DNA from 3 places in the Aureibacillus halotolerans genome. Region 3 is predicted to be linked to each of the others. Evidence: riboswitches for the same ligand, from Rfam matches in the RefSeq annotation. Region 3 holds a riboswitch; each other region holds the start of a gene.

What was found. Region 3 has a riboswitch for S-adenosylmethionine ahead of EV213_RS02880 (methionine biosynthesis PLP-dependent protein). Riboswitches for the same ligand answer to the same signal wherever they lie in the genome.
Region 1: another riboswitch for S-adenosylmethionine. It lies ahead of mtnK (S-methyl-5-thioribose kinase); the one in region 3 lies ahead of EV213_RS02880 (methionine biosynthesis PLP-dependent protein).
Region 2: another riboswitch for S-adenosylmethionine. It lies ahead of metE (5-methyltetrahydropteroyltriglutamate--homocysteine S-methyltransferase); the one in region 3 lies ahead of EV213_RS02880 (methionine biosynthesis PLP-dependent protein).

Annotation. Positions count from the first base shown of each region.
Region 1 is NZ_SNYJ01000007.1:169,110-177,071, forward strand. Features, by position in the region: gene mtnA (S-methyl-5-thioribose-1-phosphate isomerase) at 105-1,151, opposite strand; gene mtnK (S-methyl-5-thioribose kinase) at 1,148-2,353, opposite strand; SAM riboswitch class I at 2,468-2,572, opposite strand; gene EV213_RS10375 (2,3-diketo-5-methylthiopentyl-1-phosphate enolase) at 2,717-3,907, shown strand; gene EV213_RS10380 (2-hydroxy-3-keto-5-methylthiopentenyl-1-phosphate phosphatase) at 3,876-4,559, shown strand; gene EV213_RS10385 (methylthioribulose 1-phosphate dehydratase) at 4,556-5,173, shown strand; gene EV213_RS10390 (1,2-dihydroxy-3-keto-5-methylthiopentene dioxygenase) at 5,177-5,713, shown strand; gene EV213_RS10395 (M20 metallopeptidase family protein) at 5,787-6,971, shown strand; gene EV213_RS10400 (GNAT family N-acetyltransferase) at 7,112-7,939, opposite strand.
Region 2 is NZ_SNYJ01000006.1:120,883-128,844, reverse strand. Features, by position in the region: gene EV213_RS09110 (iron-containing alcohol dehydrogenase) at 1-1,085, shown strand, start outside; gene EV213_RS09105 (glucose-6-phosphate isomerase) at 1,209-2,558, shown strand; SAM riboswitch class I at 2,748-2,855, shown strand; gene metE (5-methyltetrahydropteroyltriglutamate--homocysteine S-methyltransferase) at 2,949-5,210, shown strand; gene EV213_RS09095 (YugN family protein) at 5,399-5,809, shown strand; tRNA gene EV213_RS09090 (tRNA-Ala) at 6,106-6,181, shown strand; gene EV213_RS09085 (RCC1 domain-containing protein) at 7,356-7,962, shown strand, end outside.
Region 3 is NZ_SNYJ01000002.1:142,665-150,626, forward strand. Features, by position in the region: gene metH (methionine synthase) at 1-2,018, opposite strand, end outside; gene EV213_RS02875 (bifunctional homocysteine S-methyltransferase/methylenetetrahydrofolate reductase) at 2,042-3,901, opposite strand; gene EV213_RS02880 (methionine biosynthesis PLP-dependent protein) at 3,898-5,025, opposite strand; SAM riboswitch class I at 5,097-5,202, opposite strand; gene EV213_RS02885 (SDR family oxidoreductase) at 5,282-6,148, opposite strand; gene EV213_RS02890 (M15 family metallopeptidase) at 6,709-7,545, opposite strand; gene EV213_RS02895 (ion channel) at 7,753-7,962, opposite strand, start outside.

The DNA.
Region 1 (7,962 bases), on a different contig from region 3:
TTCGAGTCTATGTTGCGCTGGTGCCAGCGAGTAAAAAGCGAGTGTTTGTCAGCAATATCAAAACCACCGCAGAAGAAAAAACTACGGTGGTTTTTGGCATTGTTTTAATGTGATGCAGCTGGATGAAATAGTGCAGATAAGTTTGTCTGATAGTCGCCGCGAATGACGCCTTTTTCCGTGATGATTCCGTCTATATATTGATGCGGAGTGACGTCAAAGGCGGGATTGTAAACGCGAACAGTTTCCGTCGTGATGATACGTCCGTGCACATGTGTGACTTCTTCAGCTGCTCTTTCTTCAATTGGAATGTCAGCACCTGTAGCAGTGTGCACATCAATTGTTGATAAGGGGGCAGCCACATAAAAGGGAACGCCAAAGGCTTTGGCAGCAACGGCCAAGCTAAGTGTGCCAATTTTGTTAGCTGTATCCCCATTGGCCGCAATTCGATCGGCCCCAACGATGACCGCCTGAATACGACCAGATTGTAACGTGTGGGCAGCCATCGAATCGGTTATTAAAGTCACATCAATCCCCAGCTGCTCAAGCTCCCATACAGTTAGGCGTGCCCCTTGGCCGACTGGTCTTGTTTCAGTGGCATACGCGTGGAGGGTCATGTTTCGTTCCCTCGCGAGGTAAAAGGGAGCAAGTGCCGTCCCGTACCCTGCGGTTGCGATACCGCCTGCATTGCAATGGGTGAGCAGCGTATCACCATCCTTGAGGAGGGTTAACCCGTGTTCGCCGATTGTTTTGCAAATCAAAAGGTCTTCTTCGTCAATTTTCTGCGCTTCTTGCGTTAACGTCTCCACAGCGCCATCGACGGAAGCCGCTGTGTCCGAAACGCGAAGCAACCGATCCACCGCCCACGCAAGATTGACTGCGGTAGGGCGTGTCGCTTTCAGACCATTTGCTTCCGTAATGAGAGACTGCTTGAATACGTTAAGATCCTGCTCTTTACGATTTGATTGTGCCCAAAGAACGAGCCCATAAGCTGCAGCGATGCCAATGGCAGGTGCTCCACGGACGCTTAATGATAAAATGGCTGCCTTGATTTCTTCTACGGTTGTTAGCTTTAAAAACACCGAGTCTCCAGGAAGCTTGCGTTGGTCAAGTAGGGTAACAACGCCGTCGTTGTAAGTCACAGCGGTAATCATGACACAACCGCCTTTACAAAAGCCTCTGACGTATGAATATTTGTTGAAAGCAGCAAGTGTTTTCCAACTCGTAGTGCAGCAGTCTTAGCTGCGAGCTTTCGATCCTTATCCGCAATGCTTTCAAAATCCTCAACAAGGGCGAGCCCAATGGTACGTCGAATCAATTCACAGCCAGCAAAACGTACAGCATCCTTCCAAATCGCCTCAATATGTTTTTCCGACCAACCAGGAATGGAGGCATGAGGTTCGACATTATGGTTTTGCCAAAGCGTGGCATATTCGTCTTCAAAGGTTTTCCATACTGACATCATTTGCTGCTGAAGGCTTTGCTTCGCTGTTTGACGATCATCGTCCGCGGTTGCATAGCCTGCCTGGGAGATATGAGCAATCGCCAAGTTGCCAAGGAAGGAGCCAATGTCAAAGCCTACGGGACCAAAAAAGGCAAACTCAGGATCAATCACCTTTGTTTGTGTTTCATCAGCAAAGATACTGCCTGTGTGTAGGTCACCATGAAGCAAAGCCTCAGCTTTCGTTAAGAACTGATATTTGGCCTTTGCTACTGCAAAAAGAAGCGTCTGATCATTCCAAATATGTTCTTTTACATACGCTTGCAATCCTTCATCGATCGAATTGGATTCGACATCATAAAAGGGATCAGTAAAAAACAATTCTTCTGTTATTTTGCACAAGTCCGGATTACAAAAACGCTTTTGAAGCTGCTTTTTATCCTGCTGGTTCATGCCAAAATCAGACGTAAAGAAAAGCGTATGTGCAGTGTATCGACCAATCGCTTCTCCTAAGACAGGAAAGTGGTCGCCTTTTTTAAGTGCCTTCCGAGCGATTTGCAAATGGCTCAAATCCTCCATAACAGTCAAGGCTTGAACCGAATCTGTGTGAAGCACTTTTGGCACTAATTCAGGCACATACGTCCCATAAATGGTGAGCACTTCACTTTCAATTCGGGCACGATCCAATGTAAGCGGCCAGCTGTCTCCAATCACCTTGGCATAAGGCAAGGCTTGTTTAATGATGAGGCGTTGTCCATCTTGCCCGGTAAGACGAAACACGAGGTTTAAGTTGCCATCGCCAATTTCTTCGCCATACACTTCTTCGTTTTGTGTAAAATACGACTGTCCCTTTGCGTATTGAATCGCTGTGTCGATTGTTAGCGGGGTATACCCATGTTCTGTTGCAGTGCTCATCGGAGTCATCCTTTCGTGTGGCAGAAATTTTAATACAGGGGAAAGGAATACAGAAAAGGCCCCTCTTGATAGATGTGCTCAAGAGGGGCCTTCGTAAAGGATCCGTTCATTCCTCTCTTATCTTCCAGACATTGATGTCTGTTGGAAGAAGCACCTTCGCACAAATGCGGGTTGCCGGGCGTCAAAGGGCCAATTCCCTCAGCCTTCTCATAATAAGAGTGTTGCTGTTGCTACGTATCATAGCCTCTTGCTACGAATCTGTCAATGAAGAATTACGTTTTCCAATTGACGAAATGACGAAGATCGTGGCATAATGTCTACCATAACGAGTTGAATACTTTCTATTAAAGGTAGGGACAATACATGAGCAATGTGGTGGCGACGTACCGAATTAAAGCAAAGGCTGATCTAAACAAGCAGGCAGAACAAATCGCTCTTGGGCTAACGGTAGGCTCTTGGACATCATTGCCTCTCGTCGATCAAGAACAGCTGCGTGCGCACAAAGGCCACGTTGTATCTGCCCAATACATAGACGATCAATATGCAAAACTAGCGATCTCTTATCCTGCCGTCAATTTTACAAATGATCTTCCGGCAATCTTAACGACAACATTCGGCAAGTTGTCTCTTGACGGAGAGGTAAAGCTGTTGGATTTGGATTTTTCTAACGAACTTGCCGCGGCCTTTCCTGGTCCTGCGTTTGGCATTGAAGGCATCCGCAAACAAGTAGACGTCTATGACCGACCGCTCTTTATGAGTATTTTTAAAGGCGTCATTGGTCGAACGTTAGAGGATCTCGCTGAACAAATGAGGCAACAGGCTCTCGGTGGTGTAGATCTTGTCAAAGATGATGAGATCCTTTTTGAAAATGAAGCAACGCCGATTGAAAAACGTGTCAAAACAAACAAAGAAGTGCTACGCCAAGTGTATGAGAGCACTGGGAAGCGAACGCTTTATGCGGTGAACGTTACTGGACCGACACGACAGCTTGTGAACCAAGCCGAGAAAGCACAAGCTGCCGGAGCAGACGCGCTTCTTTTTAATGTCTTTTCTTATGGACTTGACGCGTTGCAGATGCTGCGAGAAGCCCCTGAAGTTCATTTGCCGATTATGGCCCATCCCGCCTTTAGTGGGGCAATGATTTCTGCACCAAACCACGGTGTGAGCACATCCCTTTTACTCGGTAAGCTCCTTCGTATGGCAGGCGCCGATTTCTCTTTATTTCCATCACCTTACGGATCAGTCGCCATGCCACGCGAAGAAGCGTTGTCGTTAAAGGAAGCGTTAGTCGATGATCAGTCGCCATGGAAACGAACGTTCCCAGTTCCGTCAGCAGGCATTCATCCAGGTCTAGTCCCTCAGCTTATTGCTGATTTTGGGTTGGATTCTATCATTAATGCAGGCGGTGGGACACACGGCCATCCCGATGGTGCGGAAGGTGGAGGAAAAGCTTTTCATGCGGCAATTCGGGCAACGCTTGACGGCGTTCCACTAGAGAAAGCTGCAGAAGGGAGCGAACCACTTGCAAAAGCCATTCAGCAATGGGGACACTAAACGGCTCATTGTATGTGATTTTGATGGCACGATCACAGAAAAAGACAATATTGTCGATATTATTCGTGCGTTTGCTCCACCTGAATGCGAAGAAATCATTCAATCTGTGCTTCAAAAGGAATGTTCCATTCGGGAAGGCGTTGGCCGCATGTTCGCCTATATACCAAGTTCGTTAAAGTCCGAAATTGTTCAATTCGTGCTTGAGCGAGTGAAGATTCGCCCAGGCTTTCATGAATTTGTTACTGCAATAAAAGCTGATCCAAATACGAGCCTAGTCATCGTGAGTGGAGGCATCGACTTTTTCGTCCACCCTGTGCTGGGAGACATTGACGTGCCTGTGTACTGCAATCATGGGAATTTTGATGGTAAGACGATCCAAATTGAATGGCCATTTGCCTGTGACGATCAGTGTCAAAACGACTGTGGCTGCTGCAAGCCATCAGTCATTCGGTCAATTGCCACAGGAGACGAACGAATTATTGCAATCGGCGATTCAGTCACTGATGTGGAGATGGCAAAACGAGCAGAACTTGTGTTTGCCCGCGATTACCTCTTAAAGGAATGTGAAACACATCATTGGCCGCATGAGCCCTTTAAGGATTTTCATGATATAGTAGCCGTGTTACAAGAAAAGGAGGGGATTTCCATATGACGCAGTGGGAAGAGTTGGCTGACGTCAAAGCAACGTTGGCGAAAAAAGGCTGGTTTCCAGCAACGAGCGGAAATCTTTCCATTAAACTTGAGGACTCCCCTTTGCATGCGCTTGTTTCCGTGAGCGGTAAAGACAAAACGAAGTCCTCACCGGAGGATTTTGTCGTCGTGGATCGCGATGGTAAGACAATCGAGTCAAGCTTGAAGCCGTCCGCAGAAACGATTATCCATACCCGTTTATATGAAGTAACCGATGCAGGATGTATTCTGCACGTTCATACAGTGGAAAACAATCTTATTTCGGCGCTCTATAAAGACGAGGGCCAGGCGACATTCACCGACCACGAGCTTCTAAAAGCGTTTGGACTGTGGGAAGAGAATGCAGCGCTTACGATGCCGATCGTTGATAATTTGCATGATCTTCCAGCGCTTGCTGAAGAGATGGTACGCGTAGTGACACCAGAAACAAAAGCCATCCTTATTTTAAATCACGGCATTACAGTGTGGGGCAAAAATGCATTTGATGCTCAGAAAAATCTTGAAGCCGCTGAGTTTCTCTTTGCATATCGCCTCGCTCAATTTAAATACAATCTATTGAAAAGGGAGGACGTGTAGACGATGGCAACGATTCGTTTAAGAGAAACAGGAGAAGTGATTGAAGGACATGACAAGGTGCAGCAGTTTCTGGAGAGCCAGGAGGTATTATACGAGCATTGGGACATGAGCAAGCTTCCAGCGGAACTAAACGCGAAATTCGTATTAACCGATGAAGAAAAAGCTCAAATTCTTACAGCCTTTGACACTGACATTCGCGATTTAGCAGAACGTCGAAGCTATGTGGATTGGGACATCATTGCGCTATCTGATAGCACGCCAAACCTTGACGAGCTACTGGCAAAATTCAAAAACGTTCATACGCACACAGATGATGAGGTCCGCGCCATTACGGCGGGGCATGGCATTTTTGTTGTTAAAGGGGAAAGTGGCTACTACAATATCGAGCTTGAGCCAGGAGATGTCATTTCAGTTCCAGAACATACGCCTCACTTCTTTACTTTAATGGACGATCGCCAAGTTGTCGCAGTTCGCCTATTTATTGACACGGACGGCTGGGTGGCTCATCCATATGAGGAAAAAGAGTATTCTGTAGAGTAAAACGAGTGAAGAATCAAAGATGCCTTTGCGTAAGGCATCTTTTTTAACATATCTACTAACGGAGGGATCATGTATGCTAGAGGAAGTATTTCAAACATTGGAGAAGCATTTCCCAGAGATGGTTTCGTTTCGTCGAGACCTGCATCAACACCCCGAGCTATCGTTTCAAGAGGTACATACGCCAGAAAAAATCGCAACCTATCTAAAAGGGTTGGGGATTGACGTGCGAACAGGTGTTGGAGGGCGTGGGGTTGTCGGAAGGTTGGTTGGTGCTTTGCCAGGGAAAACGATTGCCTTGCGTGCTGACTTTGATGCGTTGCCGATCCAGGATCTTAAAGACGTGGAGTACGCATCAAAAGTGCCAGGTGTCATGCATGCATGTGGCCATGATATTCATACTGCGGCCCTATTAGGCGTCGCATCTGTGCTCAGCCAATATAAACAAAAGTTACAGGGGACGGTCGTGTTTATCCATCAATTTGCGGAAGAGCGACCTCCCGGTGGTGCAAAACCAATGATTGAGGATGGCTGTCTTGAAGGAGTCGACGTGATTTATGGCGCTCACGTCTTATCAGAGGCAGATGTTGGAACAGTATGCATCACTCCGGAAACAGCTATGGCAGCCGGAGATCGTTTTGAAATTACAGTTCATGGGAAAGGGGGTCATGGTGCCAAACCGCATACAACCATTGATGCTGTGCATCTTGGCACTCAGGTTGTCAACCAGCTTCACCATCTTGTCAGTCGCCGTATAGATCCTTTACAATCGGGCGTCGTCTCAGTGGGAACGTTTAACGCTGGAGCGGGGTTTAATGTCATTGCTGAGCACGCCTCCATCACTGGTACGGTTAGAGCCTTTGAGGAAGCGGTTCGATCGACTTTGGAAGAGGGGATTAAAGAGGTTGCCAAGCAAACGGTCGAAGCTGGTGGGGGAAGTGTAGAGGTGGCTTACGAACGTGGCTATCCATCACTTTACAACCATCCTGCCGAACTGGCTTTTGTTGAAGAAAAGGCGAAGGACATCGTCGGTAGCGAAAATGTACTACGTCTAGCGCCATCGATGGGAATGGAGGACTTTGCATACTACGTCAAGGAAGTGCCTGGTGCGTTCGTTTATGTTGGCGGTCGAAATCCTGAAATCAATGCAACATACCCTCATCACAATGCACGGTTTGATGTCGACGAAACGTCTATGCTTACGATTGGAAAGCTGTTTTTATCGCTCGTATTGGATGGGGATGAGAACAGCACAACATAGAAGAGGAAGGTGCCTAGCCTAACCCTTGGACCAATTGCATTCCAGCTCTCCTAAGCGGGAGCTGGAATGTGCGTTTTTAACTTTAATAGTACGGTCACTTCACTGCGGTTTCAGCACTTCACTTAGCTCTAAAACTTCTGTTAGAATTCAAATTCAAACGCCATCAGTCGATTCGTATAATCAAACCCCAATTTATCAGCCACTCGTTTAGATGGTTCATTTGATTCATCGGTTTGCCAAAAAACACTAAATCCTCTTTTTAAGCATTCCTTTATGAATTGTTGTCCCAGTATCGTTGCCAACCCACGATTTCGCACACTTTGATCAAATGTGGCGATATAAATTTCATGGCGATCTCCATTCACACAACATGAGTAACATGTACTTATGACCTTATCGTTTTTTAAAACAGCGTAGCCTATTCCATGTTGCATAAAAGATTCTGCAGAAGACCAATACTCTGTCAACTCTTCTCTTAAATCTTCGACTCCAATAATCAATTCCTTCGTGATTTCTACAATGGTAAGGTCTTCATCAAGGACATGTAGGGGTTGCTCCAAACTGTTTCTAAAACGTACCGCATCCAATTCGTAACAGATTCTATAATCCACATAATATTCACGACGACCAATCACTGTTTCCAGCGTTTTTTTCCATTGTTCATTAAACAGGATGGAGCAAAACCATGTACCTCCGCATAAATCCAGACTTTCTTGCTTCAATTGTGTGGAAATGAAATCACTCAGCTGGCTATTAAACGATTCATTCTCCGGATCACCGAGCAAATAGTATACTAAGCCAACCGCATAAACGATCGCCGTCCGAGGCTCCTCAATTTGATCAACATAGACGGAGCCTCGATTCATACTGTTAAGCACTGCATTTAGCACATTCTCATTTTTCGCTTGCGGTTCAATCAACAGTGTATTGATTTTCGCATAATGTTCTTTTGGTAATTTTACAATCATTATGTACGCCTCCAAATATCTTT
Region 2 (7,962 bases), on a different contig from region 3:
AAGCACTAGGCAAAAAAGCGCTCCTTGTATATGGCGGAGGAAGTATAAAGAAAAATGGTCTCTATGATAAAGTGATGTCTATTCTTAAAGCTGCGTCTGTTGATGTTGTCGAGCTCGCTGGCGTTGAACCAAACCCACGAGTGGACACTGTTCGAAAAGGTGTAGAACTTTGCAAAACACACGATGTCGACTTTATTTTAGCCGTCGGCGGTGGAAGCGTCATTGATTGCACGAAAGCTATTGCAGCAGGCGCAAAAACGGATGCTGACGCATGGGATATTGTCACAAAAAAAGTCCCAGTAGAAGCCGCTCTTCCGTTTGGCACAGTTCTAACACTCGCTGCAACTGGTTCAGAGATGAATGCGGGCTCTGTAATTACCAACTGGGAAACAAAAGAAAAGCACGGCTGGGGAAGTCCACTTGTAGCTCCAGTCTTCTCATTGCTTGACCCAGCGAATACGGTGTCGGTGCCAGAAGATCAAACGGTATATGGCCTCGTGGATATGATGTCTCACTGTCTTGAACAGTACTTCCATCATGATGCCAATAGCCCTGTACAGGATCGTTTCAATGAAGGCATTTTGAGAACTGTCATTGAAACAGGACCAGAGCTATTAAAGGATTTAAGCAATATTGAACACCGTGCAACGATTCTCTACGCTGGAACGATGTCTCTTAACGGCACATTGTCCATGGGAATTCGCGGAGACTGGGCATCGCATAATCTCGAGCATGCTGCGTCTGCGGTGTATGACATTCCTCATGCTGGCGGCTTGGCTATATTGTTCCCACAATGGATGCTGCACGTGATGCATGAAAACATTGCCCGTTTCAAACAGCTTGCTATCCGTGTCTTTGATGTTCATCCACTTGGGAAATCTGACGAGGACATTGCGCTTGAAGGCATTGAAAAATTACGTGTGTTTTGGTCTTCATTAGGCGCACCAAACCGGTTTGCCGATTATGATATTGATGATGCGCACATTGAGGATATGGTGAACAAAGCGATGGTCAATGGGCCGTTTGGTCACTTTAAAAAGCTACAAGCGAGCGATTGTGAAGCTATCTATCGCGCTGCACTGTAAGGTTTCTTACGCACAGCTCTTGGTTCTGAATCAAGAGCTGTCGTTTTCTAATGGTGTAAAATAGCACTATGTATTGATGGTTTAACGTGTTAAAATAACAGAAAATCATTAAGGAGGACAACAATGACACAGCCGTTAACTTTTTCTTATAAAGACGCATTGCCTTTTTTACAGCAGCATGAAGTGGACTATTTGTCCCAAACAGTTGCAACTTTACATAAAAGCATTCATGAAAAAACAGGTGCAGGCGCAGATTATCTAGGGTGGGTTGACCTTCCTGAAGACTATGACAAAGAAGAGTTTGCACGCATCGAAAAAGCAGCTGAACGAATTCAGCAACAATCGGACGTTTTAATTGTCATCGGCATTGGTGGCTCCTATCTTGGTGCGAAGGCAGCTTTGGAAATGTTAAGCCATAGTTTCTACAATGTGATAGACAAGGAAGACCGCAAGACACCACAAATCATTTTCCTTGGACATCATATCTCTGCACAGTATTCAAAGGATTTGCAGGATGTTTTAAAAGACAAGGATTTCTCCGTAAACGTGATCTCGAAGTCAGGAACAACGACTGAACCAGCCATTGCCTTCAGACAGTGCAAGCGCCTGCTTGAAGAAAAATATGGAAAAGATGGTGCGAAAGAGCGTATTTTTGCAACGACGGACAAAGCAAGAGGCGCATTAAAAACGTTGTCTGATGAGGAAGGATATGAAACGTTTGTCATTCCTGATGATGTCGGTGGACGTTATTCTGTTCTCACCGCTGTAGGGCTGCTTCCTATTGCTGTGAGTGGCATTAGCATCCAAGACATGATGCGTGGCGCCCAGGATGCGCGAAATGCGTATAGCTCACCAAACCTTGACGAAAATGAAGCCTATCAGTATGCGGTTGTTCGCAATGCGTTGTACAACAAAGGCTATACAATTGAAATGCTTATTAACTTTGAGCCTTCCCTACAGTACTTTTCTGAGTGGTGGAAACAATTGTTTGGCGAAAGCGAAGGGAAAGACCAAAAAGGCATTTACCCATCGTCTGCAAACTTTTCAACTGATTTGCACTCCCTTGGTCAGTATGTACAAGAAGGTCGACGTGACTTGTTCGAAACCGTGCTTTCGGTTGAAGAACCTGGCGCAGAAGTTCTAATTGAGGAAGACGATAAAAACCTTGATGGCTTAAACTACCTTGCTGGGCAAAGCCTTGATTTTGTAAACAAAAAAGCAATGGAAGGTACTAAAATTGCGCATGTGGATGGTGGCGTTCCGAACCTATCCGTGCACATTGCTGAGCGTTCTGCGTACCATTTTGGTTATTTGGCCTTCTTCTTTGAAAAAGCATGTGCCTTGAGCGGATACTTGCTAGGGGTGAATCCATTTGATCAACCCGGCGTTGAAGCTTACAAACAAAACATGTTCGCCCTGTTAGGCAAAGAAGGCTATGAAGATCGATTGGAAGAGCTTCGCAAGCGTCTCTAATTTAAACACGATAAAACGTTCTCTCTTTCATAACGAAAGGGAGAATTTTTTTCTATAAATTTACGGGGAGGAACATATAATTCCAACTCAATAGGTTGTACAAAGTTGTATAATTATTATGCATTTGTTTAAAAAAGGTTTGACATGACTTTTGTGACAATGCTACGATAAGTAACAATAAAACAAACTCTCTTATAAAGAGCGGTGGAGGGACTGGCCCTGTGAAGCCCGGCAACCATTCAGTTTACTGAAAAAGGTGCCAATTCCTGCAAAGCAGAACGCTTTGGGAGATGAGAGCACTGGATCGCATCTGTGCATGTTCACCTCTCCGCTCTGCTGGAGAGGTTTTTGTTTTTTATGACATTGAGCATCTATCTAAGGAGGATCACGATGAAAACAGCAACAATTGGCTACCCAAGGATTGGCGCACACCGAGAATGGAAAAAAGCACTAGAGGCTTACTGGAAAAAAGACATTACAGAGGAAACACTACTCTCTGATCTGAAGCAAATTCGTACAGAAAACCTTAAAAAGCAGCAAGGGAAAGGAATTGACTTTATTCCTTCTGCTGATGCGTCTTGGTACGACCATATGCTTGATACAGCGTTAAGTTTAAATATTATCCCTAAACGCTTCCGTGACTTAGAGAAAACGCCTGGACTTGAAACGTATTTTGCGATTGCTCGAGGCAATGCCGGTGCGGTTGCTAGTGAAATGACAAAATGGTTCAACACGAACTATCATTACATCGTGCCTGAGTTTGACAGCGGCACACTGCCTGCCCTTGTGAACAATCGTTGGAGTCAAGCTTACTTAGAAGCGAAGGCAGAAGGCATAGAAACAACACCTGTGCTTGTCGGACCCTATACGTTTGTGTCCTTGTCAAAAGGTGTTGATTCAATAAGTGAGCAAGTGGAGACATTAAAACCACTTTATATTGAAGTGCTACAGAAGCTTGAAAAGGACGGCGCACAATGGGTGCAAATCGATGAACCCATCGTGTCGACAGAACTAGATCAAGCGCAGATGAAGTCGATTGTTGCCTTGTACAATGACATCAAAGCAGCTGTGCCTGGTCTCAAATTGAAACTCCAGACGTATTTCTCGAGCGTTGCTCAGTGGTCGATCTTAAAAGAAGCAAAAGTGGATGGGTTTGGTCTTGATTTTGTTCATGATGGTGAAGTTCAGCTTAAGGAACTGAAGGACGCTGGATTTCCTGAAGGGAAAACGTTATTTGCCGGCGTATTAAACGGACGTAACATTTGGAAAACAGATCTGTATGAAGCGAAAGAACTCGTCAGTGCACTGTCTTCCATAAGCAGTGACGTTGTCCTACAACCTTCTTGTAGCTTGCTTCATGTGCCTGTGACATTACAAACAGAGGACAAGCTGCCTGATTGGCTTCGCAATGGCCTTTCGTTTGCCGATCAAAAGCTAGAGGAATTGATTGCATTAAAAGAGCTTATCAATGGAGATGCAACGAAAGCAGATCAGCAACAAAGTGCTATAAAACAGCTTCAAGAGGCTCCAGGTCGTCAAAGTACCGCTGTTAGAGAAGCGGTGGCAGCTTTAAGCGATTTTGACCGTTCAACACCTTTCGAAGCGAGGAAGCTTGCACAGAAGGACGCTTTCAATTTGCCTTTGCTTCCGACAACAACAATTGGCTCTATGCCACAAACAAAGGAAGTTCGCCAGGAAAGACTTCAATGGCGTAAAAAGGAAAAAAGCGACCAGGAATATGAGCAATTCATTCAAGCTGAAACAAAACGCTGGATCGAGATTCAGGAAGAGCTTGATCTCGATGTTCTCGTTCATGGTGAATTTGAGCGTACTGACATGGTCGAGTATTTTGGTGAGAAGCTCAATGGGTTTGCCTTTACACGCTTCGGTTGGGTGCAATCATATGGCTCACGTTGTGTGAAGCCACCAGTCATTTATGGCGACGTAGCCTTCGATGAACCAATGACGGTGAAAGAAAGTGTGTATGCTCAATCTATGACGAGCCGTCCTGTGAAAGGCATGCTTACGGGTCCAATTACGATCATCAACTGGTCGTTTGTACGCACGGATGTGCCTCGACGTGACGTCGCGTTGCAAATTGCTCTTGCACTTCGTGAAGAGGTAGAGCAGTTGGAGGCGAACGGCATTACGATGATCCAAGTAGATGAGCCAGCATTGCGTGAAGGCTTGCCATTGAAAGCATCTGCGCATGAAGCGTATCTCAAAGACGCGGTCGAAGCCTTTAAAGCGGCAACGAGCACTGTGAAAGAAACGACGCAAATTCATACGCATATGTGCTACAGCGATTTTGACGCGATTATTTCATCCATAGACGCTCTTGATGCTGATGTCATTTCCATCGAAACGTCCAGAAGTCACGGAGAGCTTGTGTCTGCGTTTGAAAAATACAATTACGACAAAGGCATTGGCCTAGGGGTCTACGATATTCATTCCCCACGCGTGCCATCAACAGACGAAATGGTCGCAAACATTGAGCGCGCATTGACTGTGCTCGATCCAGAGCAATTCTGGGTGAACCCAGACTGCGGCTTAAAAACACGCGGAGAAACAGAAACCGTACAGGCACTTGAAAAGATGGTAGAGGCGGCAGTGAAGGTTCGTACAGCCTTGCAAGCAACAGCATCAAAATAATTGACGAAACACCTGGCAAAGTAGGAGAACGTCCTACAGAGTCAGGTGTTTTTTACTGTCATCCTATTTCTCTTTCATACGTGATGTGAGGCATGTAGCACTGATTTTGAGATTGAGACGTATTTTGTAGTCAAATCTTATTTTTAGGGCAAGATAACGCAAATCCTCTTGAAAAGGAGATGCGTGTGATGGAACAGTTATCATCTGCCTTAGATGGTCTCCAGATGAAGCTAAGTCAATTGGCGGAACGACTTGAAGCGAGCGGCTTTACACTAGGAAGCAATTGGGAATACGACCATGGGTATTATGATTATAATTTGCCTGCTGATGGGACGTACTATTTTTTGCGAATTCCAGTTAAAACAACGGGGATAGGGGAGATCGATGATCCAGATGCCTTGGTATCGGTTGGCACACCACTTGTGTTAGGACATCAATACCAGCGTTCTTTAGATGACCATGCCAACATCGGCAATTTGTCTGCCTCCTTTAATCAGTTTCAGGAACCTGAAGACAAGGACACAACGATTCCAGACGACATCATAGAGGCAGCCAAACAAAAGCTGGCGGAAGCCGAAGTCCTTTTTGTCCGAAGCTAATTGAAGTGGAATGAACCCCTTAGAAAAAAAGCGGCCAAGCATGACAGGTCTTTCTTATGACGCGGGCTCATACCTTACGATGCACGTATAAGTGAGCCATCGTAGAACAAAAGGTAGTCGCAAGTGTTTGAAGGTGAGATTAAGTATGAGGGTCCATATGGATAAATAGGCAGTCCCCAAAATTCATTCAGCGTCTTGGGGGACTGTCTCATTTGTTATTTTACGTAAAAAACATCAATAAGCTATTGCAACTGCTGTCGAATTTTCATATAATAGTTCTTGTCGGACAAAGACTTGGGGCCTTAGCTCAGCTGGGAGAGCGCTACGCTGGCAGCGTAGAGGTCAGGGGTTCGAGCCCCCTAGGCTCCACCATACATATGATACCAACGCGCTATCTCGCAGTCGAGGTGGCGCGTTTTTTGCGTTTTTTGGGAGAATATTTTTAATAAAGTAGGTGACAATGCATGCATGTGTTTTGCTTGGATGAGGTTGATGTCATTAGATATCGAAATGACCAAAATTTTTTACATGGTATGGACTGGCTGATAGTCGTTAGAGATGAAAACAAAATCAACTTGAGTTTATTTCGGAAATAATGATATCTAAGAAATACAGATCTTTGTTCACCGGTCTGTACTGGGTCAGAACCGCGTGTTATTCGTGATATTTTCTTTACGGTACAAAACTTGATTATTGGAATTTAATTACCTGTAATAAGAGTTGCGCAGAATTAATTGAAGATTGATTAAAGATTGAACAAATATTAAACGAGCGATGGTATAGTTTTAGTGAAATATAAAATTGAAAGAAACGAAAGATAGTTGAAGAAGAGTTATCGCATAGTGTGCAGGATGACTCTTAATGATACTTGTCATCGTTTTTAGTATTCATCCCGAATAAATTAGACTCCCTGTCAGCTTTCGCTATATCTGGTAATGAAAGTATTTAATATGTAGCCAATGGAATACGAATTAATAGGTTCGAACACTAAGACAAATTAAATTATTTAAATAATTTTAATTATAAATTTATTTACTGATGCCACTTCGGAACGGAACAGCATGGTCAAACTTCAAGAAGTGTAAAATACAGCCAAACTGAATTTAACCATACAAAGGCCAGCAACTCTCCACGTAATGGAGAAGCACAATTAATTTGCTTACTACCTGCGAAATAGAGCTGATACTAGGGGAAAGAAGTTTGGATACGCCAGCTCCACCTTTGTTCGCGAAGTCTGGGATCGTGGGTGACAGTCCACATCGTTTATGGACCATACATATCGTTTGCAGAAGGGCATGTCGAAACAATTATTTCGTCAATTGCTGTTGCTTTATAACAATTGTATTCAATCCTTACTCCAAAAGCTCTTTTTCTTGCGGAATTTTTTGTCTTAATGTCATTACTGAATTATTGTCATTCCTGAGGTGCATTAAATTATTGGCAAGGTTGAGCCATGAATCGAACTACAAGGCGAAATTCTGCACTTGTGTTAATTGAGGAATTACTTATCTAGAATGGAGGAAAAATGTTGAAAAAAGGATGGATAATGGGATTATGTGTTTTCGTGCTTGCTAATTCTTTTCCTGTGTATCAAGGAAAAGCTATTGACTTTGAATATGTCACCGCACCTGCAATTGCTCATGGCTACTACCATAGTTTGAGTGTAGCCAGCGATGGGTCGGTCTGGGCGTGGGGAAACAACCAAAATGGACAGCTGGGCAATAACTCAACGGCCAGCCGCACCATCCCAGTCCGCGTAGAAGCTTTGGAGGAAGTAGAATCCGTCGGAAGCATGGTGTATTCCAGCCTGGCACTCAAGGATGATGGCACCGTATGGGCCTGGGGGCAAAACGAAGATGGGCAGCTGGGGGACGGCACATTTGAGGAACGTCGGATCCCCGTCCAAGTTAAGGGTTTGAAGGATATCATCGAAATTACCGACGGCTTGGGTTTTCATGCCTTGGCTTTGAGAGAAGATGGTACAGTTTGGGCCTGGGGGGATAATGAAAATGGACAATTAGGGGACGGGACAACAGATCTCAGTCTGCAAGCTGTTCAAGTTCAGGGACTTGAAGATGTTATTGCCGTGGCAGCCGGAGGCTACTTCAGCCTAGCCTTAAAGCAAGACGGGTCGGTCTGGTCGTGGGGAAGCA
Region 3 (7,962 bases):
AGACGACCAACCTCCGCCATACCTGTCATTAAAGGTCCATTAATGATAGCGAGAGGAGTCTCATATTCATTTAACGCAAGTCCTAAATCATCGGTAAGGCCATCCTTCGTGCCTTCAACAATATAGTATTGCAACCGTTCATCAAGACTCATATGCTCGGTTGGCTTGGCTTGTACCTTCTTTTTCCCGCGATATTTCTCTGTAAATGCGGCCAACGTTGCGTCTGTTGTTTCATAAAGCAGCTTGTCGGCAAGTGCGATTTCCTCTTTTGGGATTGAAGCGTAGCGCTCAAGCTTTTCGGTGTTTACGATGGCATAATCAAGGCCTGCTTGTGTGCAATGATACAAATACACAGCATTCAGTACTTCTCTGCCAACAGGGGGCAAACCAAAAGAAACATTGGAGATGCCGAGAATCGTCAGGCACTCTGGTAAAGCTTCCTTAATCATGCGGATGCCCTCAATGGTGGCTTCCGCTGAGCCAATATACTGTTCGTCACCTGTACCGATCGGGAAGACGAGTGGATCGAAAATGATATCACTCGAGCGCAGTCCATATTTTTCGACGAGCAGATCATGGGAGCGCATCGCAATTTCCAGCTTGCGTTCAGCCGTGACGGCCATGCCTGTTTCATCAATCGTTCCTACGACAACAGCAGCACCATATTCTTTGACAATCGGAATCACGGCTTCAAAACGCTCTTCACCATCTTCTAGATTGATCGAATTAATAATGGCTTTCCCTTGCGAGTAACGGAGTGCTTTTTCAATGACCAGTTCATCTGTGGAATCAATGACAAGGGGAACCTTCACCTTCTTCACCGCATGATAAAGGAATTTCTCCATATCCTCCAATTCTTCGCGGTCAGGGTCAGCAAGGCACACATCAATGACATGGGCGCCACCTTTCACCTGAGCACGGGCAATTTCTGCTGCATCCTCATAGGCGCCTTCAGCAATTAAACGTTTGAACTTTCGGGACCCAATGACATTTGTTCGTTCGCCGACCATTAATGGTCTCATCGTATCATCATAGATAAGGGGGTCAATGCCAGATACCATATGCTGTGGAGAACGTTCAGGGATTAATCGCGGAGCATAGTGCTGCATTTCATTCGCAATGGCTGCGATGTGGTCAGGTGTTGTTCCACAACAGCCGCCGGCAACATTTAGCCATCCTTTTTCCGCAAAGGCCCCAAGCTTTTTGGCAATCGACTCAGGGGATTCATGATAGTTTCCTTCCTCATCAGGCAACCCTGCATTTGGGTAACAGCTGACAGCTGAAGCCGCTAAAGAGGAGAGAGACCGGACGTGATCTCTCATAAATTCTGGTCCAGTTGCACAGTTGAGTCCAACCGCCGTAGGATTCATATGCTCTAGTGAGAGATAAAAGGCTTCAATGGTCTGCCCTGCCAATGTCGTTCCCATCGGTTCGATCGTTCCTGACACAAAAAGTGGAAGGCTAACGCCTGTTTTTTCAAAGGCCGACTTCATCCCAACATAGGCCGCTTTGACGTTCAACATATCCTGACTCGTTTCAAGGAGAATAAGATCGACCCGTCCAGCAATCAAACCTTCCACTTGTTCCTGGTAGCAATCCACAAGATGCTCGAAGGTGGTTCCACCAGTCACAGATAATGTTTTCGTCGTTGGACCTAATGCGCCTGCAACAAATCGTTGGTGATCCGAGGTTGAATACTTTTGTGCGGCAGTGACAGCTAGTTCAGCGGCCACCTTATTAATATTGAACGCATGAGTACCAAGGTCGTAATCATCAAGGACAATCGATGTTGCTCCAAAGGTATTCGTCGCAATAATGTCAGCACCAGCCGCCAAATAGCCTTCATGAATGGCTGTAATGGCTTCTGGTTTCGTTAAGTTCAAGTATTCATTGCAACCATCATATTCCTCACCGCCAAAATCTTCAGGAGACAGATCGGCGTTTTGGATCATCGTTCCCATCGCGCCATCAAGAATGAGGATGCGTTTTTGCATTTCGTTTGCGATCGTTGTTGTCATTGATAAATTCCTCCCGCTGTCTATCATTGAAGAAAAGGCGTAACTGGTTGTTGTTTCTTTTGCGTTTGTTCGTGAATATAATGAACGAGCTCAATCGACCATTCGTATTTTAAAAATGGTGTAATCACATAAATGCCAGGGAAATAATCTAGAGCGACATCAATGAGCTGCTTCGCCATCGCAATGCCTTCGCGTCTTGCAGCAGCAGGATCATCTTTCGTTGCAGCCATGATGGCTCGCGTACTGTCTGTTAACTTAATGCCAGGCACTTCATGATGCAAAAACTCTGCATTTCGATGCCCTGTGAGTGGCATAATGCCGATATAGAGTGGAGCGTCTAACGTCTTTATTGCTTCAGCAACATCAATGAGCTGCTCTTCACTGTACACGGGCTGAGAAATAAAATAATCAGCGCCATTCGCGACTTTTTTCTCGAGGCGTTTTACCGCTTTATCAAGGTATTTAACGTTCGGATTAAAGGCACCTGCGATAGAGAACTGTGTTTTTTCTTTTAGTGGTTTGCCAGAGTGAGAATAGCCATTGTTAAACTGCTTCATAAGCTTGATCAGCTCAAAGCTTTGTAGATCATATACGGAGCTTGCCCCTGGAAAATCGCCGATTTTAGTCGGATCGCCAGTCACCGCAAGGATTTCATGAATGCCAGCCGTGTGAAGCCCCATTAGGTGGGACTGCAAGCCAATTAAATTTCGGTCCCGACAGGACAAATGAACAAGTGGATTAATATTGTATTTGGTTTTAAGAATGGTCGCAATAGCTGTATTGCAAACACGTGGTGAGGCAAGAGAGTTGTCTGCAATTGTAATCGCATCAACGCCGGCTTCTTGTAACAATGCAGCGCCTTTAAAATAATCCTCAACAACCAAATGTTTAGGAGGATCAAGCTCAACAATAACGGATGTGCGTGTTTTCATTTGGACGTGCAAAGGTTCGATTCCAAGCGGTTGTGAAACCACCTCGATGACATCGTGAGGGGCCAGAGGGACCTGTTTTTCTGTCAACGGTGTTAACGGTCTGACCGCAGCAGCCATAGCGGCAATATGAGCGGGGGTTGTTCCACAGCAACCGCCAATGACACGCGCACCTTGGTCTCGCAATGAGCGTGCACATTCGCCAAAATAATCAGCATGTGCCTTGAAAAATAATCGTCCATCCTGTACATCAGGCAAACCAGCATTTGGCGCAGCAGAGATATATGCATCTTCCATTAGAGGTACGTAGCGGAGAGCTTCAATTGTATGGTAAGGTCCAAGGCGACAGTTAATGCCTACAATATCGGCTCCTAACGACTCTAATGTAAGAAATGCGGCTGTTAAAGGCGTTCCGTTTTGCGTCCGACCAGCTTCTTGAAGAGCAAGTTGAGCGATAATTGGAACGTCCGTAGCTTCTCTAGCGATCTTGAGAACAGTGTGCAACTCTTCTTCATCATAATAGGTCTCCAATAAAATTGCATCTACGCCATTGTCTAAGAAGACCTGAAGTTGTTCGCGAAAAGAGGCTTCAATCTCTTCGAGTGTCGTTTCTGTCCGTGTGACCCCACGAATGCCTCCGATCGTCCCTGCCACATAGGCGTCAGTTCCTTCAGTTGCGGCTTTTGCAAGCTCGACGGCTTTCGCGTTTATGTCTATTACTTTGTCAGCAAGCTGATGTTTTGCTAGCTTAATCGCGTTTGCTGCATACGTATTGGTTTTGATCAGATCAGCGCCAGCATCAACATAAGATTTATGGACTTCAGTAATGATCGTTGGCTGGGTGAGATTAACTTCTTCAAAGCAGGATTGGACCTGATACGTATCGTAAAGGTACGTGCCCATTGCGCCATCCATAATGACGAAATCGTTTTCTAGTTTCGTTCGAAGTGTCATCGTAACGCCTCCTCTTGATGGGTTGCAGCAACGTGCAGTGCTTGGTCAACGTCATGAATAAGATCCTCTGCATCTTCAATCCCAACCGAAAAGCGAAGCAGTCGGTTGCACACGCCATAGGCTGTACGAATCTCTTCAGGGATGTCCATATGCGTTTGCGTAGCGGGATACGTAATAAAACTTTCGACGCCGCCAAGGCTTTCGGCAAAGCAGATCAGCTTCAATGCCTTGAGAAAATGAGGAACGAGTGCCTCAGAGGTCAACCGAAAAGAGAGCATGCCGCCTCTGTTTGCGTACAAAACGTCATCCACTAAGTCATGCTGCTCCAGAAAAGCAGCGAGTGCCGTGGCATTCGTTGTATGCTGTCTCATCCTTAGAGGCAACGTTTTCATGCCGCGCATAAGGAGCCATGAGTCAAAGGGGGACAATACCGCTCCAGCTGCGTTTTGATAAGTCGCAAGTTTTTCCCCAAGTGCAACGTCCTTCGTAGTCAATAACCCGGCAAGCACATCATTGTGACCTCCCAAGTATTTTGTTGCAGAATGAATCACAATATCCGCACCAATCTCATGAGGGCGTTGAAGGTAAGGCGTTAAAAACGTATTGTCCACAATCAGGAGAAGGTCATGGTCCTTGGCAAGCTTGCCTAAGGCATCTAAATCCGATTCATGCATGAGTGGGTTCGTTGGCGTTTCAATGAACAATGCTTTCGTTTTGCTCGTAATCGCTTTTTCAACGTCCTCAATGATGTGCGTATGAACATAGGAGAAGGTGAGGCCATTCGTTTGGCCATACACGTCAAAAAGACGGTATGTTCCTCCGTATAAGTCCTGCGATACGATTAGTTCATCACCGGAAGAAAACATCGTCATCACAGCATTTACTGCTGCCATGCCAGAAGAAAAGGCAAGCCCTTTTACGCCACCCTCCAGTGTCGCAATCGCTTCTTCAAGCACGTGACGTGTTGGATTTTTTGTGCGTGTATAATCATATCCAGTCGATTCTCCAATGCCGTTGTGACGAAATGCTGTAGATAGATAAATGGCAGGAGAGACCGTACCTGTTTCTGTGTCTGTACGATTTCCAATTTGTGCGAATAAAGTGTCAATACGCTGTTCTGTCATCCTCTAAAACCCTCCTTGTGTATGAAAAAAACTCCCTCACGAAAAGAAGGAGTTTTTTTCAAAAATCCTTCTTCTCATCTTGCAAGCATATGCTTGCTGGACTTAGCACCGTACCCACTTAGAGGCTGGTTGCTGAGGTTTCGACGGGCCATGTCCCTTAACCTCTCTTGATAAGAAAAAGAATGAAACGATTTAGTTGTTAGCCATAACTTTACACGACAGCTATCGAAAATGCAACGTTTTTTCAGTAACGCGTTTACCCGTTAATAACTGCTCCACCATTTAAATGCAATACTTGCCCTGTCATATACGATGAATCTTCACAGGCAAGAAACACATAGGAAGGCGCTAACTCTTCAGGTTGACCAGCACGTTTCATAGGCGTATTTGCTCCAAATTTCGCCACATCCTCTGCTTTAAACGTAGCTGGGATGAGGGGCGTCCAAATCGGACCAGGTGCCACACCATTTACACGAATGCCACGATCAATGAGCTGCTGCGAAAGCGATCTTGTGAATGATGTAATCGCGCCTTTTGTGGCGGAATAATCGATAAGGTTTTTGCTCCCTTTGTATGCTGTAATCGAAGTCGTATTGATGATTACGCTACCGGGTGACAGATGGGGAAGGGCGGCATGAGTAAAATAAAAGAAGGAAAAGATATTCGTCGCAAAGGTTTGTCTCATCTGTTCATTTGTAATGTCCTCGAAACGCTCCTGTGGGTGCTGCTCGGCCGCATTGTTCACGAGAATATCCAACGCACCAAATGCTTCAATTGTTTTTGAAACGGCAGCCGAGGCAAATTGTTCATCACTGACATCCCCAGGAATCAGAAGACATTCTCCACCATACTCTTCAATCTCGCGTTGAACTTCTTGGGCATCCTCATGCTCATTGAGATAGACGATGGCTACATGAGCACCTTCTTTCGCATAAGCGATTGCTGTAGCTTTGCCTATTCCACTGTCACCACCAGTAATAAGGGCGTTTTTCCCTTCAAGCTTTCCAGCAGGAAGGTATTCAGGGTTGTTCGTATACGGGCGAGGTATCATCTCTGATTCGTTGCCGGGTTGTTTGGATTGTGCTTGAGCTGGCTGACCTTTAGGGTACTCATTGGATCTCATTTTTTTTCCTCCTTTGAACTATGCTTGTCTTCTATAAGTAGTCTTACCTTTTTTCTTCACGATAAAAACAAAAAAACACGCATCAGATCATAGTTTTTCCGATCTGTTACGTGTTTTTACAACTTTCGCAGTGCAAAAATTACCTTTAATGTTGGCTGTGTCTTAGTGGAAACAAGGTGAGATAGATTGATTGACATCTTGTGTATTCGGGAGATTAAAATTTCTAGCTCACAATACTGTAGTTTCTAAAAGATCGTTTTACACTTGTGTCCTTTTGGGTGTTAGAATACACGACACCGCTGCGTCAAAATACTTCGCTTTCACCCTACGGGTACAAGTGCAACATCGACTCGAGAAGACCTCGTCGTGTTTTCTATGCCGCCGGGCACGGCTTCAGCTTCCTCGGAGTCTTGCTTTCCTGCGGGATCTTCAGCTCGAGCTGTACCCGCAGGAGTCTACGTATTTTGACTACGCTAATGTTTATTCTGCATAAAAAGCAATCCCAACCCTTAATTGAAGGTTTATCCAGCTTTATCTAAGTTTGTCTGTCAAAATCCTATTTATTCAGGGGGGTATACACCAAGATATTCTTCCAACGTTATGTCTTGCTCGAACATCGCTAGCGCAGGCTCTTTACCAACATAGCGAAGATGCCACGGCTCGTATTGGTATTCTGTAATTGCCTGTGTATCCTTCTGATAACGAATAATAAAACCAAAGCGATGGGCATTTTCTTCTAGCCAAATACCCTCAGGTTTTTCTCCCAGCTCTTCAACTAAGGCATTTCCAACTGAAGCTGCGGACACATCCATGGCAAGGCCCGTTTGATGTTCACTTTCCCCAGGGTAGGCGCTAACCGTATTCGCTTTTTCTTCGCTGCCGTAGCGTGTGACGTTGCTTGCAAAAATAGCTTCTTGACGATCATAGGAACGATATCCAGAGATCGCAAACAGTTCAATTCCATCTGCTTCTGCGGCCGCAAACAACTCTTCAAGCGCAGAAGCGGCGACTTGGCGGAGAAGCCGTTTTGGCAACTGCTCTGTAAAAGGAAAGTCTACATTAGGTTCAACTAGATCATTTGGTACATAAGGAGCAGGCAAGCTGTATGTTTTGTTTGCAAGCGCAAGAATGCTGCTCGGGTCTTTTAACACATTATCTGCTGTGGCATCTGTTTCAGGATTGAATGAATGGGGGTTTACATTCGCTTGTGCTGTGTCGCTTTGATCGGGAGTATCCTTATCTCCTTCATCCGCTTCAGGAGGGATTGTTCCAGCGTCAACAGTTTCATTTTGAGCGGTTTGATGATCCTCAGAATCGGCTGCTTCAGCCGTATTGGATGACGGCGCTTTTTCTTCAATTTGAGTCGTTTCATTTAATGGGGTGTTGTTGTCTGTCACAGAGCATGCTGTGGCTCCTAAAAGGACAAATATAAACAAAGTTATGAGTGCACTATACCGCAATATTTGTGTTTTTAAAAACACGCTGAACACCAGCTTTCATTAAAATTGAATAGGACAGTTTTGTTTTCACAAAATGTAAATAGCTATCATTTTTTCGACATTAGGTTTTTATTTTAAGGGGTGGATACGCTCGTTAGCTGTGTGCTATGACATTGACTTTGTTTGCTCTTTGGCGTCCTTCGTTTTTGCCTTTCGTTTTTGCTTTTTCTTAACGAAAATCTGAGTGACATTCGTCAAGGTAGTGACGAGCAATGCATGAATGCATACACCTAAAATCGTTAGAATGACGGCTGTGGCTTTTCCAATAAAAGAGGCTGGATCAACGTCCTGATTTCCAAAGAGGAAAAGTGTTCC